DNA from 3 places in the Synechococcus sp. A18-25c genome. Region 2 is predicted to be linked to each of the others. Evidence: predicted binding sites of a transcription regulator. Region 2 holds the regulator's gene; each other region holds the start of a gene.

Region 1 (6,208 bases), 400 kb from region 2:
CCCTGATCGAGCTGTTCGCCCGCAGCGGTCCGTCCTAGTCGCACAATCTCGGCACTGAGGAACGACGCGTTGTCAGGCAGGGTCACGTTCAGGTTCTGCTCATAGAGCGCGTTGGCATACAGCACCAGTTCCTGGGGGAGCCACTCCAGATCCCCATGGTCACTGAGATGTGCCTTCACGGTTTGCTGTGCCCAAGAGCCTTGGGGCTGGATGCGGCTAAGGCCGATCGATCCATACACCTTCTGCGCGGCCACACTGGTTACCAGGCTGCGACTGTGATCTAAAAGGTTCAGATCGATGCTGAGGCGGTCACCCCCCACCAGCCCTCCCGCTGTGTGCAGCAGGGGGATATCGCAGCGGCCATCGCCGCCGATTTCGCCTCGCATCAGTTTGAAGGGCGCACTGCAGCCCCCTTGATGGCGTGTGCGGCCGTGCTGATCCATGTGGAATTGCAGCTGGCAACGGCCGTGCCAGGGCTCAAGACCTCTCATTCGAGAAGGCTCGGATGGCAAGGACCGATTGTTTTGTAGCAGTGCACACCAAATTTGGGGACGTTGCTGGGCAGTCTTCAAGCAGCAAGAGGGTTGCTCGTGAGTGACACGGTGATCGTGTTGGAGAAGCGTTGTGAGCCAGACGGTGCGATGGTCGGTTTGCAGCTGCCGCTGACCGCGACTGAGCGCACTGTGCTGCGAGGAAGGCGTCAGACGGCTTGCGGTTGCCAGGTTTTGCTCCAACTGCCGAGGCATGGTGCTTTGAAGCCCGGGGATTGCCTCACGGATCAAGCCTGTTCCGTGCGGGTGGAGGTCACCGCTGCACCGGAAGCCTTGCTGCGAGTGCAAGCGGGGTCTGCTCTGGCATTGCTCAAAGCGGCTTATCACCTGGGTAATCGCCATGTGGCTCTTGAGCTGCATGAGCAACAGCTGCTGTTGCCTGACGATCCTGTGCTGGCTGACATGTTGCAGACCCTGGGGCTGCGGGTGAGCCGCTGCTGTCAGCCCTTCGCTCCTGAACGTGGGGCCTATGCGGAGCATTCCCACGGATGACGTCGCTGTCTTTGCTCCAGCTGGTGAGTCCTGCCCTTCCGGTGGGCGCTTTCAGTTATTCCGAGGGGCTGGAAGTGCTGATTCAGTCGGGGGCGATTGCGGATGACTTTCAGTTGCAGGGTTGGTTGGAGGCTGAGCTGTGCCGTGGTGCCTTGCGCTTGGAGGCTTCCGCGCTTCCCTCATTAGCGCGGGAGGTTGCAGCCTGGTGCGGGGGTGATGCTGCGGCAAAGCAGCGCTTGATCGATTTGGATGGATGGCTTCTGGCCACCCGTGAAGCTTCTGAGGTCCGTGCGCAACTGCGTCAGATGGGATTGTCTTTGGTTCAGTTGTTGGCTGACATGGGCCGGCCGCTCCCCGACGCGGTGCCATTGAGCTGGCCAAGCGCCTGGGCCGCTGCGGCATCGGCGTTAGAGGTTTCCAAGGAGGAGATGGTGGAGGGTTATCTCTACGGCTGGGTTGCCAATCAGCTCAGTGCTGCCGTTCGGCTGCTGCCGCTGGGGCCGACGCGTGCTCAGGTGCTGCAGCACCGCTTGCAGCCCTTGATTAGGCGTGAAGCGGAACAATTGCTGGCCTGTGGGTCTCGAACGCTCTGGAATGGTGGCGTGGGTGCGGGGATGGCACAGCTCGCCCATGCTGAGTTGTATTCCCGCCTGTTTCGAAGCTGATGAGCAGCAAGCTGCGTCTTGGGGTGGCTGGTCCGGTGGGTTCAGGGAAAACGGCCCTGGTGGAAGCGCTCTGTCGTCGCCTCCGTGATCAACTGCAGCTGGCTGTGGTAACCAACGATATTTATACGCATGAGGATGCCCAATTCCTGACGCGTGTTGGAGCTCTGGAGCCGGAGCGGATTCGTGGAGTGGAGACCGGTGGCTGCCCCCACACGGCGATTCGTGAGGACTGCTCGATTAATCGGGCGGCTGTTGCTGAGTTGGAGGACCAGTTCCCTGGTCTGGATCTGGTGCTGGTGGAAAGCGGTGGTGACAATCTCGCGGCCAGCTTCAGTCCAGAGCTGGTTGACCTTTGCATTTATGTGATCGATGTGGCGGCTGGCGACAAGATTCCGCGCAAAGGCGGGCCCGGTATTACGCGGTCGGATCTGCTGGTGATCAACAAGATTGATCTGGCCCCATTGGTTGGAGCCGATCTGGCGGTGATGGAGCGCGACACGCTCGCGATGCGCGGGGAGCGTCCTTGGTGCTTCACCAATCTCCACAGCGGAGAGGGGCTCGAACGCATCATTGAGTTTGTGTATCGACAGCTACCTAATCTTTGATTGCCGCCCGCTTGGGGGGCAAAAATGTTCCTCTTGATACGTTCTTGTAGTGAGTGTGAGGGCCATGGTCAGGGTTCGGTCGTCGTCAGACGTCCGTCCATCACCGTATTGCACATTTCATGAGCTCCTCTCTCTCAAAGCGTTTGTTTGCCGGCCTGGCCGCAACGTCGTTGGGTCTGGCTGTGACCGCCTGCGGCGGTGGTGAGAAGGCCGCCACCAACGCCAAGTGCGACGCCAATGGCGAAAACTGCACTGTCACCGTCGGCATCCTTCACTCCTTAACCGGCACGATGGCGATCTCCGAGAAGACGCTTGTCGATACCGAAGAGTTGGCGATCGAAGAGATCAACGCCGCCGGCGGCGTTGAAGTGGATGGCAAGAAATACATGATCGAAACCATCGTTGAAGACGGTGCTTCTTCTTGGCCCACCTTTGCTGAGAAGTCCAAAAAGCTGATCGACCAGGACAATGTGCCTGTGGTCTTTGGTGGTTGGACCTCCGCCAGCCGCAAGGAAATGCTCCCGGTTTACGAGTCCAAGGACGCTTTCCTCTACTACCCGATCCAGTACGAGGGTCAGGAGTGCTCCAACAACATCTTCTACACCGGTGCGACTCCGAACCAGCAGTCTGAGCCTGCGACCAAGTTCATGTATGAGAAGTCGCCTGCCGCTGGCAAGCCCTTCTTCCTCGTGGGTTCGGACTACGTCTTCCCCCGCACCTCCAACACCATCACCAAATCCCAGGTGGAGCAGCTGGGCGGCACGGTGGTCGGCGAGGACTACCTGCCCTTGGGTAACACGGAAGTCGCCCCGATCATCGCCAAGATCAAGGAGGCCCTGCCTGACGGCGGTGTGATCATCAACACCCTGAATGGTGACCAAAACGTCGCCTTCTTCAAGCAGATTCAGGATGCTGGCCTCACCCCCGCTAACGGTTACTACGTGATGAGCTACTCCATCGCGGAAGAGGAGATCAGCACGATTGGACCTGAGTTCCTTGAGGGCCACTACGGCGCTTGGAACTACATGATGTCAATCGACACGCCTGCTTCCAAGAAGTTCGCGGCTGACTTCAAGGCGAAGTACGGCGAAGACCGTCAGGTGGCTGACCCTCAGGAGTCTGCCTACAACATGGTTTATCTCTGGAAAGCTGCCGTTGAGAAGGCCAACAGCTTCGAGAACGACAAGGTGCGTGAAGCTCTCGTCGGCATCGAATTTGATGCGCCTCAGGGCAAGGTCACTGTGATGCCGAATCATCACCTGTCCCAAACCGTGCGCATCGGTCAGATCACCAAGGATGGACAGTTCGCCATCCTCGAGGAGACCGATGGCCCGATCGCTCCCCAGGCCTGGAACCAGATCCACCCTGATTCCACCGGCTTTGCCTGCGACTGGACCGATGCCTCCAAGGGCGGCAAGTACAAGCTCTGATCGGCTGATTCAAGCTCGATCTTTCCTTGCAGAGGAGCTCGTTTTCGGGCTCCTTTTTTCGTCGTTTTCCTGAACGTTTCGTTTCAGACAGTCGTGCAACTGCTTTTTGAAAGCCTGTTCAACGGCGTGGCTATCGGCTCAGTGCTGCTCATGGCCGCCCTTGGATTGGCGATTGTTTTTGGCCTGATGGGGGTGATCAACCTCGCCCATGGTGAGCTGATCATGCTGGGGGCGTACACCACTTTCGTGGTGCAGTTGATTTTTAAGTTGCCGGCGTTGGCCCCCGTCTACGACCTTTACGTCCTGGTTTCGATTCCAATCGCGTTTCTCGTCAGCGGCGTGGTTGGTGTGTTGTTGGAACGCACGGTGATTCGCCGTCTTTACGGCAATCCCTTGGAGACGTTGTTGGCGACCTGGGGAGTCAGTCTGATCCTCCAGCAGTTCGTGCGCAGTGTCCCGATGGCCAATGCGTCGGGCTTGATTCTTGCGCTTGTGGTGGGTTTCGGTTTGCCGTTGTTTCTCCCAGATCGTTGGCTGGATGGTTCTCGCTCACGGCTGGTTCGCGCGGGGAGCTGGGGCGTCGCAGCCCTCATGGGCGTTGTTCTGGCGAATGGCCTGGGGTCTCAGATCAGTCGACTGGCTCAGGCGGATGCCCGCAATGTGGATGTCACGGCTCCGCAATGGATGCGCGGCGGGATCGACTTGCTTGGCTTGACCGTTCCGGTGCCGCGTTTGGTGATCATCGTGGTCACCGTGGTGGCGGTGCTTGGGGTCACCTGGTTCCTGAACCGCAGTGTCTGGGGAATGCGTATCCGTGCCGTGACCCAGAACCGATCCATGAGTGACTGTTTGGGCATCGCGACCGACACGGTTGATGTTCTGACGTTTGGCATTGGCTCAGGCTTGGCCGGTGTGGCCGGTGTGGCCGTCTCCCTGCTGGGTTCCGTGGGCCCGAATGTCGGCAACTCTTACATCGTGGGCTGTTTCATGGTCGTGGTGCTGGGCGGCGTTGGCAATTTGTTTGGCACGGTGCTGGCCTCCTTCACGATCGGTTGGTTGACAGATCTGATCGGAGCCGGCCGATTACTCACGCTCTGGCCCGACATGCCTGCCCCGTTGGCGGGTGCTGTGACCTTCTTTGCCACCACCAGCATGGCCCAAGTGATGATCTTCGCTCTGATCGTGGTGTTCTTGCAGTTCCGCCCTGCGGGAATGTTCCCCCAGAAGGGACGCATGGTGGAGGCTTGATCTGATGTTGCAGCTCCTTCAACAGCCTCGTTGGCGTCAGCTTCTTCTCTGGGTGGTGATTCTTGCCGCCATCGTCGCGGCCCCTGCGGTGCTGTCTGAGTTCAGGCTCAATCTGTTGGGTCGTTTTCTGGCCTTGGCGATTGTGGCTCTCGGCATCGATTTGATCTGGGGCTTCACCGGTCTCCTCAGTCTTGGCCAGGGAATTTTCTTCGCGTTGGGTGGTTATGCCGCTGCCATGTATCTGCAACTCAGTAGTGCTGGCGATCTCCTCAATGGAATTCCCGAATTTTTCAGCCTTTATGGCGTCAGTGAGCTGCCGTTTTTTTGGCATCCCTTTGCATCTCCATGGTTCACTTTGGTCGCGATCTGGTTGGTTCCCGGTCTTTTGGCAGCCGTTTTGGGTGGTCTGGTGTTCCGCAACCGGATCAAAGGGGTCTATTTCTCGATCCTGACTCAGGCTGCCCTGCTCGTCTTCTACAACTTCTTCAATGGCCAGCAGAAACTGATCAACGGCACCAACGGATTGCAGACGCCGGCGACGAAATTGTTTGGTCAGTTCGTCGGTTCTGAATTGATGCAGCGGTGGTTTTTCTGGGTGACCGCTGTTGTGGTGATTGTGGTTTGGGCGTTCTTGCGTTGGGTGGTGCGCGGTCGCTTTGGTGATGTGTTGATCGCCATTCGTGATGACGAACCGCGTCTTCGTTTTGCCGGATACAACCCCACATTGTTTAAGACCATCGTGTTCGGTTTGGCCGGTGCCCTTGCGGGCATCGGTGGAGCTCTCTACACCGTCCAATCCGGTAGTGCCTCGCCGCAATTCATGGAGGTGCCGATGTCGATTGACATGGTGATCTGGGTGGCGGTCGGGGGACGCGGCACCTTGGTGGGAGCGATTCTCGGCGCTGTGGTGATCAACTACGCCCAGAGTCTGGTGAGTGAGGTGTTTCCGGAGACCTGGCTGTTCATTCAGGGCGGATTGTTCATCCTGGTGGTGACGGTTCTGCCGGAGGGTGTGATCGGCTGGTTCCGTGGCGAAGGCCCTGGCAACGGGTTCAACCGATTGGGTTCCTTGCTTAACCAAGTGGGCAATCAAGCGATTGCCTGGGGCGATGTGCTGATCGACAAAAGTGTTGATTCAACAGCGATGAACCGTCTCGGCATCTGGCTGGTTCGATGTGGTCAGTTACTCAACAACCTGGGGATTGTGCGTCGTAGTG
Region 2 (6,208 bases):
GCCGCTACCGCCTCGAGTTCAACGCGTCCCTCTCCCTGTTCGATCAGTTTCTTTGCGAGGCTGTTGAGGGAGTTGCCATCAAATTGAAGGCCCTGGCTGAGGGAGCCGCGGCGCTGAGCCTCTGCCAGCGTCGATGCCAGCAGCAGATTGAGGCGGTTGCGGATGGCTTGCGGATCGCGTTCGTTGCTGTTGATCGCTGTTGTGGCCAGCACTTCACCTTCGATCGTGACAGTGACATTGGGACGGACATCCGGGAAGGCATAGACCACGCGTTCACCGCGAAGCACATTGGCGGCGGAGCGCAGGAGAACCACCCAGGTGCCAGGCTTGCGAATGGCCTGTTCCAGCCGGTTGATGTCCTGTCGCGGCACCAAGAGAATCTGACGATCCGGGGCTTCCCCCGGCAACACCTGTTGATAGGCCAGTTGATTGGCTTCTCTGAGAATTTGGTCGATGACCTGGCGTGCCTGATCCGGTCGATCGAGTTTGAGGGTGACCGTGGCAAGGGGCTGGCCGCTGCTGATAGCCACGTTGCCCCGTCTTAGGGCCAGGAGATTTTCCTCAAGTTGCAGCAGTTCGTTTTCGCCATCGCGAATTTGTTGACGAACAGCCTGGAGCTCTGCATCCGTGCGACGGATTTCGGCATCACGATTGCTGACGTCTTGGCTGAGGCGCTGACGTTCCGCTTCTAGGCGAAGGGTCTGTTCCTGCAGTGGTTGCAGCGTGCTTCGTAATTCGCTGGCGCGGGCTTGCGCGTCAGCCAGAGTCTGTCGAGCTGCGATTTCATCGCTGCGAGCCTGCTCGAGCTGCTCGCGTGACTCCTGCTGCGCCTCTCGACTGGCCTTCAAGGCGGTGCGGCTGCTGCGTAGACGCGCCTGGAGTTCATCGAGTTCGAAGAGACCGACCCGCAGTTGGCGACTCACCAGCAGCATCAGCCCGAGCGACAGAACACTGATGAGGCTTCCCGTGAGCACAGTGATCACCACGGCGGTCTGTCGGGGGCGTAAGCCAAACAGACTCAATCGGGCTTTGCCCACCTTTGAGCCCAGGCGATCTCCAAGCGTTGAAAGCACCCCTCCCAGGATGAGGAGGCTCAACAGCAGCAGCCAGCCTGTCACGTGCTTTCAACCCTGCGGCAGGCCGCTGAAGTGGTGCCCATCTTCACCCGTCGAGCGCTCAGCTGAACCGCTTGGCCAGGGCGATGGGGTCAAGAACGGTGATCTTTTTGCGGTCGATCTCCACTAAGCCGGAGTTGCGCAGGTCTCCGAGCAGACGGGTGATTGTGACCCGCGTGGAGCCGATGGCTTCGGCAATGGCTTGGTGGGACAAACGCAGGTCGATCGTGATGCCCTGAGTGCTGGGAATGCCGAAATCGCGGCAAAGCACCAACAGAAAACTCACCAGCCGCGACGACATGTCGCGGTGTGTGAGCGTTTCGATCATGGTTTCGGTCTGGAGGATGCGGCTGGACAGACCCTGCAAAAGGAGAAGACCGACGCTGGTGTCGGCTTCGATTGCTTGCCTCACAGAGCTCGCCGGAGCTGTCACCATCTCCACCCGCGTAAAAGCAACGGAGTGATAGAAGCGATCGGAACGATGACCAGTGAGCAGTGAGAGCACCCCGAAGAGACTGTTTTCTCGCAGCAGCGCCACGGTGATTTCTTCGCCGGACTCATAGACCCTGGAAAGACGCACGGCGCCGCGGCGAATTAAGTAAACGCGTTCCGCCGGGTCGCCAGGGAAAAAGATCGTTTTGTTGCGCTCCACCAGTTCGGTACTGGCGCCCTCCAGATCACGAATCACCTCCAGCAGCGTGCGGCTGGAGGGCGTGGGAGCGTTAGTCAGGCTGGTTTCAGGCAACCGACCAACGTGTGGGACGGTCCGGCTGAATCCGCGTATCGCTTCTGCCATCTACAGCCATCTGATGGAGGGAAGTTACGGAGCGATGCGGGGTCACCCTGTAGCAATCAACACGTTTCAGGCTGCTGGTCAGTTCTGGAGTGCTTGCCCTTGGCATGCCATCAGCTGCTTGAGGCCAGGTTCGGCTAAGTCCAGCAGGCTGTTCAGCTGTTTGCGGCTGAAGGCTGCACCTTCAGCTGTGCCCTGCAGCTCCAGAAGATCTCCGGCGTCGTTCATCACGACATTCAGATCCACATCGGCACGGCTGTCTTCGCTGTAGTCGAGATCCAGTTGAGGGGCGCCATCGATCAGACCCACAGACACGGCGGCCACCTGTGCTTGCACGGGACTATCGCTGAGGAGGCCTTGCTCGACTAAGCGTTCGCAGCCTTTCTGCAAGGCCAGCCAGGAGCCGGTGATCGCCGCGGTTCGGGTGCCCGCATCAGCCTGAATCACGTCGCAGTCCACGAGCAGGGTGTTTTCCCCAAGCACGTCCATGTTGAGGCACGCCCGCAGGCTGCGACCGATCAAGCGCTGAATCTCCTGCGTGCGGCCGGAGAGTTTCATCAATTCGCGCCGCTGACGTTCTGGAGTGGATCCCGGCAGCAATCGATATTCAGCACTCAGCCACCCCAGACCTTGATCCCGACGCCAGCGGGGGACCCCCTCTTCGTGGCAAACGCTGCAGAGCACTGCGGTTCGGCCGGTGCGCACGATCACGGAGCTCAGGGCAAAGCCCATGGGGTCCCATTCCACGGAGAACGCCCTCAGGTCGGCGGGCGAGCGGCCATCGTTGCGAGCGGTTTCGCCCATCAGTTATTTGCGGATGTTGATGAGCCTGACATTCGGCATGAGACACCAGGGATGGTGTCGAAGATCTTGTGGATCGCGTTTTCACCGCTAGATTCGAAGTCCGCTGGCTGTTGTGGGCCAGCCAAGACGAACGCGATGACCGCAAGCCTGAGCTCCAGCCATCGATCCCGCGACACACGCGGTGCCGATCATGGGGTCGTGGAGCGCTCGCGTCTCCAGCCTTTACCAGCACTCGACCCCCGTCCGCCACTGCATCTGGTGGCTCCCGAAGGCCAGCTTCAGGTCCACACCGCGCCCTACCGCGGCAGTTTTGGCACTGTGCTGAGTCAGGCGTTGCGCAGTGCTGGTCTGGGAAGCCGCGTTGGCGTGGCGCAGTTTCTCAAGGGCGGTGTTGCCCAGGGCCCTGAGGCTGCGCTCACTTTGTGTGACCGCATGACCTGGATGCGACCAGCGGTGATGGAATGTTTGTCGCAGCCCGCCAGCGCATCCCTGCCCTCCACCATTGAGGCGGTCGAAGCGGTCTGGTTGGTGTGCCGTGCTCATCTCGCCTGCGGCGATCTTGATCAGCTGGTGCTTGATGAGCTGGGTTTGGCGATTGCGCTTGGATACCTCGATGAAGAGGATGTGCGTGCGAGTTTGGAAGCCCGTCCAGGATCCATGGATGTGATCATCACAGGGACTTCCATTCCTGAGTCTCTGATGGGGCTCGCGGATCAGGTCACCGAACTGCGCCGGGGTTTCTGATGCTTAAGAACGACCGCTGGATCACGGAACAGGCTGCCTCCGGCATGCTGGAACCTTTTCAGGGTGGCTTGGTTCGTCACCTCGATCCCGATCACCGACAGCATCCTGTTCTGAGTTTCGGATGTTCGTCATATGGCTACGACCTGCGGCTGTCGCCTCAGGAGTTTCTGATTTTCAAACACGTGCCCGGCACGGTGATGAATCCCAAGCGATTCAACCCCGCCAACCTCGAACCCACGGAACTGCACCGGGATGAGGACGGTGAGTATTTCATTCTTCCTGCCCATTCCTACGGGCTTGGTGTGGCGCTGGAAAAAATGAAAGTGCCGCCGAACATCACCGTGATTTGCCTTGGCAAAAGCACCTATGCGCGCTTGGGCATCATTGTGAACACCACGCCGGCGGAAGCAAGCTGGGAAGGTCATCTCACGCTGGAATTCAGCAACAGTTCCGGAGCTGACTGCCGGATCTATGCCAATGAAGGGATCTGCCAGCTGTTGTTTTTTGAGGGTGATCCCTGCGACACCACGTACAGCGATCGTCAGGGCAAATATCAACATCAGCCTGAGCGGGTGACCCTCGCCAAGGTCTGAATGTCTTCAGGTCTGAAATCTCAGGGCGCCAGCCTTGCCCTGTGAAGCCTGGTTTTTTCATACCAAGCGGCAAATTCTGGAGCCCACTGCTGCAGATGCGGCCACATCAGATCACAGAGTTCGCGGATCTCCTGCTGGGCGTCGAGTTTTGCTCTGAGATCCATGAAGTGGAGAAAGGCTCGAAGGCTGAAACTCACCACAAAGTGCTGCCGGTAGTCGAACGGCAAGATGCCGCGGGCGTGCTCTTCGGCAAATCCTGAACGCAGCAGGTCCCGGTAGCGCTCCGCGGCCTGCCGGCACAGTGTCAGGTCGTTGTCTCTGAGGGTGTCGCTGTAGGTGTACTTCTTCCCCTGGCGATCGCTGTAGTCCCCAACGGGGCGCAAGTAGAACACCTCCTCTAGGTCCAGCTCCCCGTCAGCGGCACGGCAGATGCGTTCGCCTGTGTACCGCATCGACTGCACATCGAAGCTCACTCCCACGCGGTGCGTGCGTGCCTGCTGCATCACGGAGTGAGGGAACCAACCCACATTCAGCACGATCTGGGCGTGTTCCAAAGGGCCATAGTGCCCACGCTCACCAGCCAGGAGACGTTTCACGCAGATTTCGCCAGCCCGGGTCTCGTCTGGCCATTCCTCCCGGTCACCGGCGACGAATCCTTCGCTGTAGTCCTGATGCATGCCTGCGTAGACACACTGCTGGGGGTTGGGTGTGGCGGAGATCAGGTCAACCCTGAAGCGGGAGTCCATGGCAGCGGTCAGGTCGAGGGAACGGGATGTCGGCTGATCATGGCCGCATCGAATGGCAACAGGCGGACTCTATGCATGGCTTCGTGGTCCGGTGGCATCAAACGCGGCGGCTTCCGGCACGGGACTGGTGCTCCCGATCCCTGCGATCACAGGCAAAGGGGCGTCGTCGAGCAGTGCGCTTGCGATGGCATTCAGCTCATCAGCCTTGCGGCCGCCGAGTGACCGTCCCCGCATGCTGCCATCGGCAGCAAACAGATTCAGCTGGGGAATCCCGGTGACGTCGTAGCGGTCGGTCAGATCCAGCCAGCGAGGGTTATCGATGTTGACCAACACCACATCCAGTGCTGAGCCGTGCTGCTGTTCCATCGCGAGCATGGCTGGTGCCATCTCGCGGCAAACCTCACACCAATCGGCGTAAAACTCCAGCACGGTGGGGCGACCATTGCTGAGCGCTACTTCTGGAGGCAGGGATCGACGCGCCAATTGATCCAACGGTGATTCCAGGCTTCCACCATTGCGAAGCAGGAAGAGACTCACGGCCAAGGCGATGGCTGCCACCAGCAACAGCCCCTTCTGCAGAGAGGAGAGTCCAGCGTTTGGAGAGCTGTCGGTCATGGTCGACTGACATCAGGATTCCCACTCTGACAGGACAAACCGCTTGCTGTTGCTAGCGTCTTAGCGCAGAAGACGAAGCCGAATTACGGCATAAGTCCGCCGCCAGTCCGCCATCAAGCTGATGTCCGTTCTGCGATTTTTGTTGCTGCCGTTACGGGCGCCCTTGCTGCTCGTGTTGTTCGGTGTGTCGCTGTTTCTCGGGCATCACTGGGCCATTCAGGAAACTTGGCTGGCGGAGGCGCACTCCATTTCGGTGAATGCGTTCTGGGCCATTGAGCTGATTCAGGCACTGGTGGTTGTGATCATCTGCACGATGCCCGATCTGCTGCTGCGCCAGCTCTCGCTGCTGATGGCCTCAAGTCGGGTGCTCAGCCTTGTGGTCACGCTGACCCTGGTGATCACGGTGGGGCTTTATGTGTTGAGCCTCAGCCTGTTGTCGGATGTGCTCATCCTGGCGTCTGCCACCTTGTTGGCCCGACTTGACCTGAGTCGCATCAAGGTGGTCCCTCCTCCGCAGCTGTTGGCCTTCTGGTTGGCAGTAGTTGTGGTCACGGGTATCTGGGTGGGTCATGGCCTACCCAATCCCGACACCTCACTCAGTGCAGCGATCGCCGCTTGACGTCAGCTGGTGATAGGCCCAGAGATTGCCAAGCACTTTCTTGGTGTACAAACGTGTCTCCGGGTAGGGGATGCGCTCGGTCCAAAGCTCAGGGTCTTCCTCCAGTTCTGGGCTTACCCATGACCCTGCAGCACCAGGGCCAGCGTTGTAGCTGGCGGCGACCAGCCAGGGATTGCCAT
Region 3 (6,208 bases), 820 kb from region 2:
GTGTCGATCGAACACTTCAGGGCAGTGTTATCGCAGACGCTCGAGGTGGCGATCAAAAAGTGTCGCGAGAAGATCTCGCTCGGTGGATTGCTGGCGGCTTGGCGATCGCGCATGGGTGGCGGCGTCGATCGACCAGCCCCAGGTGGCCCCGTCCAGTTCTCTCACCATCGAAGCGGGTTGGTCGGTGGTTGAGGCTGTCTTGTGAGGGATCAATGGTGCTGGCAACTGCAAGTGCGTGCGTTGTCGTTTGCTGAGAACTAGATGGAAGGGCCATTCAGTCCACCGTTCAAAGCCGGAATCTCCAAAGTTCAGGCCTGTGATTACAGGGTCTTGCCCTGGTGTTCAACGGGACGAATGGCAACCAAGTCGTCAAGATGACTGACCTGTTTCAGGCTTGATGGAGCGAACTCATGCTTGCTCGATGGAAATGATGTAAATCGGTTTATAAATAGAAAGCATTGCCACTTTCTTTGTAATAAGGAGAGTCTCTGTAGTCGATGGAATGACCTCCACAGAATTCTCGGACCATGGTGTTCAACTCACCCATGATTTCGTTGCTGGAGGTGTAGTTGGCCGGATCAACTTCGTTCCAGAATTCGTAATATCCATCCTTGCAATCAATCCAACCTGCCGAAGGCAAGGTTTTCCCGTCTGACGTTGTCGTGCTGCCTTCCAGGACGTAGCCAACAGCGAAGCGTTCAGTTGGCTTCTCGTTGACTTCGATCAATTTATAAGTGAGAAAGCCCCGTCCATTCAGGATGGTGACGACGCCTCCACGCCAATCGTTGGCTAGCGCAGGGGACGACATCGCGGCCAAAAGCAATGCGGCAACGCTGAACAAGAGACGTTTCATCGCCAAGACGGCTCCTTTTTTCGTTACTAGCCAAGGCTGAGATCATTCGCAGGTTCTGTGCCGCTGTGCAGGTTTGGCACAACGTTCACTTGCTCTGCTCGTAACCAAATGTGAAGCGATCCCGCAGTCGCCAGTCATCCATGCAGAAATGCAAAGGTGACTGATTGCAGGGCTGCAAGGTCACAGCGAAGATGGCGTCCCCCCAGACCTCCATCTTCGTGTAGATAGCGATGGCATTTGTAGCGTCTTGAACGGTTTAATGCATGCTTCCGTCGCTTTCAAGTCGTCGTGTTCAAGTTCTCGCAGTTGCGACGTCGCAACAGGCCTCGCAGGTTGTTGATGTGTGATCGGAAAGCTTGGTCTCGCTAAGACACCGAGTCAGAGCATGGTTGGAGCTGGCGGTTCAGACCAGAATTGGTGCAGTCGTCAGCAATGGTGCTGATGGGTTCAGTCCGCCTCGAGCTAATCCGCAGTTATCGCATCGGCGATCCCGGCATTGGTCTGAATGAACCCTCGGGCCTCACGCTCAATGCGGACCGCACAGCGCTCTACACCGTCTGTGACGACACCAAGGCGATCTTTTGCGTCGACCTCGAGGGTCAGGTGTTGCTGCAGCAGTCGTTCTTCATCAGCGCGGCTGGCTTGGAAGGGATCGCGCTCAGTGCCGATGGCAAGCAGCTGTTTGCGGTGCAGGAAGAGACCAATGCGGTGCTGATCATCGATATCGCAGGACGCTGTGAGCGGCACCAGCACCCCCTGGCCGCGATGGCCAATTACGACTCCGTTGCGAAGCATTTCCCGCATCGTCCCGATAACAAGGGACTGGAGGGGATCACCGTCAACACCGTGAACCAGCATGTGTTCGTGGTGAAGGAGTCCCAGCCCGGGTTGCTGATCGAGCTGGATGCGGAGTGCCGCACGATCTTGTCGTCGCGCTTTCTCAGCAAAGCCAACGGTTTCTCCCATCCGAAGGTCGGTCCAGACAAGCTGGATTTTTCTGGTCTGAGCTACGACCCCCGCAGCGACAGCCTGTGGATCGTCAGCGATCAGGGTCGGTGCCTGTTTCAGTACGACTGGGTGCAAGACGTGGTGCTTCAACGGCTTGACCTGGAGATCGGCGAGGGCAAGCGCCGGTTGGTGCGCAAGGCCGAGGGTGTCGCGATTGATCCCGAGTGTGGCCGTGTGTATGTGGTGAGTGACCGCGATGCACGGCTTTATGTGTTCAAGCTTGCTGCCGTGGGTTGAGTGGGATCACGGCCTGCTACGCAACTGTGCCATCACGTCTGGAGAGGCCTCCACCAAGGCCAGCAAGCTCTCCACTGGTGGCGGTGTGGTCCGATCCGTGCGCTAACAGCATCAGCGTCACGAGAAGGAGCCAGCACATCGTTAGTTTCGTTGCCGCCGTCCCTTTCCCCTGCGGCGCGTCATCAGATTGTCCCTTGACTCTGCTCCATGTCTCACGCTGAACCCCGCCGGCTCCTGCTCACCGGAGCGAGTTCGGGCATCGGTCTTGAGGCGGCCAAACAGATGGCGGCGCGGGGGCATCAGCTCACGATTCTTTGCCGCAATCAGGCCCGTTCCGACCTCACCCTGCAAGCTCTCTCAGGTGCCGCGCAAACCCTGATTTGCGACTTGGCGGATCTCGATGCGGTGAGGGCAACCACGGATCAACTGCTAGCGCGCGGTTGGCCTCTGGATGCTGTGGTGCTCAATGCCGGCCTCCAGTACGCCGGTGAGCGTCAGCCCCGATGGAGCGCTCAGGGGATTGAGCTCACGTTTGCTGTGAATCAGCTGGCGCACCAGGTGTTGGCAACGGCCCTGCTGCCTCTGCTGAGGGCTGCCTCAAGGCCGCGGGTGGTGATCACTGCTTCGGAAGTGCACAACCCGGTCAGCGGTGGCGGAAAGGTGGGAAAGCCTGCTGGGCTTGGTGATCTCAGCGGCCTGCATCAGGGCGCTGGTTGCCCGATGCTGGATGGCAGCCCAGTGTTCGATGGCGACAAGGCCTACAAAGACAGCAAGCTCTGCAATGTGTTGTTGGCTCGGGAACTGAACCGGAGGCTTGAGGGCGCCATTCCGGTGATGGCCTGGAGTCCGGGGTTGGTGATTGCGCGTGACTCGGGGGGCTTTTTCCGCTACAGCCGCCAGCAGAATCCTCTGGGAATGGCAGCGTTTGCGTGGGTGGCCCGCGATCTGCTGCGCCTCACGGAATCACTGCCCCGTGCCGGTGCCTTACTGACAGCGCTGTGTCTCGACGATGGGATTGCCACGCCGGGATTCAGCTACCGCAGCAACCACTTGGTGCGTCCTGGAGTGCATCGTTTTGAGCTGGTCGACACCAGTGCTGAAGCCACTGATCTCGCCAAGGCGGCGGCGCTGTGGAATGGCTCGGAGGCTTTGCTGGCCAGTTTGTAGGGGTCTGCGCGATCAGTCCAGCTTTTGGCTCGCGAGTGGGGTGAATGCTGCGATGTCGTCCGCTGTCTCGATTCGGAACGGATGGCTGACGGCGCCGATGCGATCAAAGCGCAGGGAGTTGGAAGGGGGTGTCAGGCTTGCGGCGCAGGCCTGTCGGGTCGGCAAGGGGTCGTTGCTGTAAAGCAGGCTCAAATGTGGGTCCAGTTGGTAGCTCAGTGCATTGGCGGAGCGGTGGCAGAGGTTTTGAGACCAGGCCTGCAGTGCGGCTTGCGCAGCCTTCTCACTCTGTTCCACGCTGAAGCGGAGCATCAGGCTTTGCGTGAATGCGGCACCAGCTTCGATCGCCTGTGGCTGAAGCTGGAGTGGTTGATGCTGTTTTGCAGCAGCGATCAGGTGTTCGATCGCCAGATCGAAGCTGTCGAGATGGTCGCTGTAAAGGGTGATGTGCGGCGGCAGCCAGCAGCCATTCAGCTGCTGCTGTGCGCAGTCAGAAATCTGCTTCAGTGCCGCTGCTGTTTGCTGATCGGGCATCAGCCAGTACGACACGACCTGTTTGATATCCAAGTGGTTTGTGTGTTCCTGCCGTCGCAATCATGACCGCGAATGTTTCGTTGCTGTTGATACATATCCTCGTTTGATGACGTGATCCCAAAGAGAATGCGCCAATTGTTCGTGATTTTGGTTGGGGTGAATGACTGTGGTGGATATCTGCGTCAAGAACCGATGGCATCATTCACAATCACGATGATCGGCAAGGAATCCGAGCAGTCTTTCACGTGTGAGGGTGATCAATACATCCTGGATGCGGCCGAAGAAGCCGGGGTTGAACTTCCCTATTCCTGCCGGGCTGGAGCCTGCTCCACCTGCGCTGGCAAGGTCATCTCTGGCGATCTCGATCAAAGCGATCAGAGCTTCCTGGATGATGAGCAAATGGAGCAGGGTTTCGGTCTGCTTTGTGTTGCCTACCCCAAAAGCGATTGCAAGATTGAGGCGGAGGCGGAGGAGCAGTTGTTCTGAGTGCGGTTGGCGCCTAGTCGCACTGCTTCACGAACACCACTTCCTCTCTGGGGGTCGCCATTGTTTTGGCGATCTTGCGGGCGGCTTCAAGGTCGAGGGCTTGGATGATGTTGCCGTTGCTGATGGCGTTGGTTCCCTGTTTGGCAAAAGCGACTCTGAACTTCCTGACCTCGTGCATGAAGTGAAGGTGAATTCCTCAGCCTAAATCTTGGCTTTGTTTTGGCTGGAGACTCTCCTGCTGGCATCAAAAAAAGCCCCACCGGAGTGGGGCTTGGAGAGTTGGCGAATGCCTGAAGGTCATTTGCTGGTGAGCTTTTGACCGCGATAGACGACGTTGGCCGACTGATTGCGCTCAGCGGGAGCGTGGTTGACGACGTACTTCTGGCCGCGATAGGTCAGGGTCATGAGGGTTCCTCGAAGCAAGCTCAGGTCCCCGTTCCATGGCCTGAGTCGAACTGCGCCTCACGAAACGTGAGGTGAACGTTGTAGGTAGCGGTTGCTACAGACTTTTTATAACGCCTTGGTCAACCCCCGTGTTGTTCACGCGGATACACAGGGGAGACTTGTTACGCGGGGCTACATCACGCTCATCGACAGGAATTGATCGTCGGTTTCGGTCATGGCCTCGTTGTCGCCGTGAAACCAGCAGCCATACATCAGATGGATGATCCGGCCCACTTCGAGGTCGCGGTCGGCCACGTCTTGCCAGACGCGTTGGCTCAGCTCCTGGTCAGCCAACTGAAACTGGGCCTTCACAAGGCTTCGGGTGATCGAGAAATAGGTCTGACGATCGTTGCGTGCCTGGCATTCCATTGAGGCGCTGACGGTGTTCAGCAGCGGCTCGGTGGGCTGGACGGTGTTCTTGTGCTTGTTGATCAGCATGGTGTCTCCGGGTTCTGCGATGGCAGAGAGAGGCTCGCGCTGGGCGCCAATGAAGGACCTCCCTCTCAGATCGAGCGGCGATCGTGCTGTGGTGGAGTGGCATCCGTCATTGGATCCTCCTGTATCAATCAATACAGAGATAGATCCGCAGTCGGGGAAAAACAATCGGCATGAACACGCATTCGAGCCGGACGCTGCCTTGCCCTGCCGCTGGTGGGCTCGATCCTTTTTTTTTCAGGTGTGGCGGTTGGATCCGATCCTCCAATTGGGACTGACCCTGCTTGTGCTGGGCATCGTCGTTGAATCAATCCCCTCCATTCGCGCGGATCACCGTGCCTTGCAGCAACGATTCGCAGGGCCACCGCAGCAATCCAGCTGACAGATGGCTCTGGTGCGTCGCCTTCACGATCGTGTCTGGCCCCGGTCGGTCGCTCATGCGCTCCTGCCTTTTGCTGGCATCTATTACGCCATCACCCGTCGCACATTCACACCGTTGCTATGGGATGTCGTCGCGCGATTGGTCGTGCTGCTGATCTCGACTGGCTTGTCCTTCATGGCTGTTGAGTTGTTTCCTTGTAACCCTGATTCATTGGTCTTTGGAGGGCTGTCAGACGCCGAGAAGCTGAATATCTGGATTCAAAGTGCTGTGGGACTGGTGTTGATCCTGGTCAATGTGCTCGCCTGTCTTCTGCCTGTGCGCGCTGCCCTCCACCGCACGCAGGCGGATGCCCGTCGCCGTCTGGATGCCCACGCTTGATCCCATCACCCAACCGGATCCTCTGCCTAGGGTTAAGCACCGGCGTGGATCGATGACCATTCCCTTCGGTGATCCGGAGCCGTCTGACGCTCTCCTCAACAAATCGGTGGCGTCCACTCGGCTGAAGACTTGGTTGCAGCGCCGGCTGCGGCAGCTGGCTTTGGAACAGCGCATTCAAGATGCCCGCGCGCTGCGCAGTGAATTTCTGGTGGATTGATGGATCGGGTGGTGCGAGCGCTCAGGCTCGTTCCACTTCCAGAGTTTTTGCGTTCTCTCTTAAGACCCCA

Evidence for each region. The regulator NtcA, encoded in region 2, controls nitrogen genes in cyanobacteria. The targets are predictions, from matches to a motif close to GTANCNNNNGNTAC.
Region 1: the regulator NtcA is predicted to act here: its motif matches at 2,340-2,353, upstream of urtA (urea ABC transporter substrate-binding protein).
Region 3: the regulator NtcA is predicted to act here: its motif matches at 4,772-4,785, upstream of SynA1825c_RS06320 (DUF4278 domain-containing protein).

Annotation. Positions count from the first base shown of each region.
Region 1 covers NZ_CP047957.1:2,428,370-2,434,577, reverse strand. Annotated here, with positions in the region: gene SynA1825c_RS13110 (urease accessory protein UreD) at 1-491, opposite strand, end outside; gene ureE (urease accessory protein UreE) at 591-1,043, shown strand; gene SynA1825c_RS13100 (urease accessory protein UreF) at 1,040-1,708, shown strand; gene ureG (urease accessory protein UreG) at 1,708-2,313, shown strand; gene urtA (urea ABC transporter substrate-binding protein) at 2,433-3,743, shown strand; gene SynA1825c_RS13085 (branched-chain amino acid ABC transporter permease) at 3,837-4,991, shown strand; gene urtC (urea ABC transporter permease subunit UrtC) at 4,996-6,208, shown strand, end outside.
Region 2 covers NZ_CP047957.1:318,395-324,602, forward strand. Annotated here, with positions in the region: gene SynA1825c_RS01510 (DUF3084 domain-containing protein) at 1-1,118, opposite strand, end outside; gene ntcA (global nitrogen regulator NtcA) at 1,177-1,911, opposite strand; gene rph (ribonuclease PH) at 1,990-2,712, opposite strand; gene SynA1825c_RS01525 (cob(I)yrinic acid a,c-diamide adenosyltransferase) at 2,848-3,456, shown strand; gene dcd (dCTP deaminase) at 3,456-4,049, shown strand; gene thyX (FAD-dependent thymidylate synthase) at 4,070-4,795, opposite strand; gene SynA1825c_RS01540 (thioredoxin domain-containing protein) at 4,865-5,410, opposite strand; gene SynA1825c_RS01545 (hypothetical protein) at 5,532-6,029, shown strand; gene SynA1825c_RS01550 (transglycosylase SLT domain-containing protein) at 6,003-6,208, opposite strand, start outside.
Region 3 covers NZ_CP047957.1:1,133,754-1,139,961, forward strand. Annotated here, with positions in the region: gene SynA1825c_RS13625 (hypothetical protein) at 83-205, shown strand; gene SynA1825c_RS06290 (hypothetical protein) at 443-841, opposite strand; gene SynA1825c_RS06295 (SdiA-regulated domain-containing protein) at 1,295-2,098, shown strand; gene SynA1825c_RS06300 (SDR family NAD(P)-dependent oxidoreductase) at 2,306-3,265, shown strand; gene SynA1825c_RS06305 (hypothetical protein) at 3,278-3,829, opposite strand; gene SynA1825c_RS06310 (2Fe-2S iron-sulfur cluster-binding protein) at 3,989-4,282, shown strand; gene SynA1825c_RS06315 (hypothetical protein) at 4,296-4,460, opposite strand; gene SynA1825c_RS06320 (DUF4278 domain-containing protein) at 4,580-4,687, opposite strand; gene SynA1825c_RS13770 (hypothetical protein) at 4,859-5,296, opposite strand; gene SynA1825c_RS13630 (hypothetical protein) at 5,412-5,543, shown strand; gene SynA1825c_RS06330 (hypothetical protein) at 5,547-5,921, shown strand; gene SynA1825c_RS06335 (hypothetical protein) at 5,890-6,138, shown strand; gene SynA1825c_RS06340 (MSMEG_0569 family flavin-dependent oxidoreductase) at 6,198-6,208, opposite strand, start outside.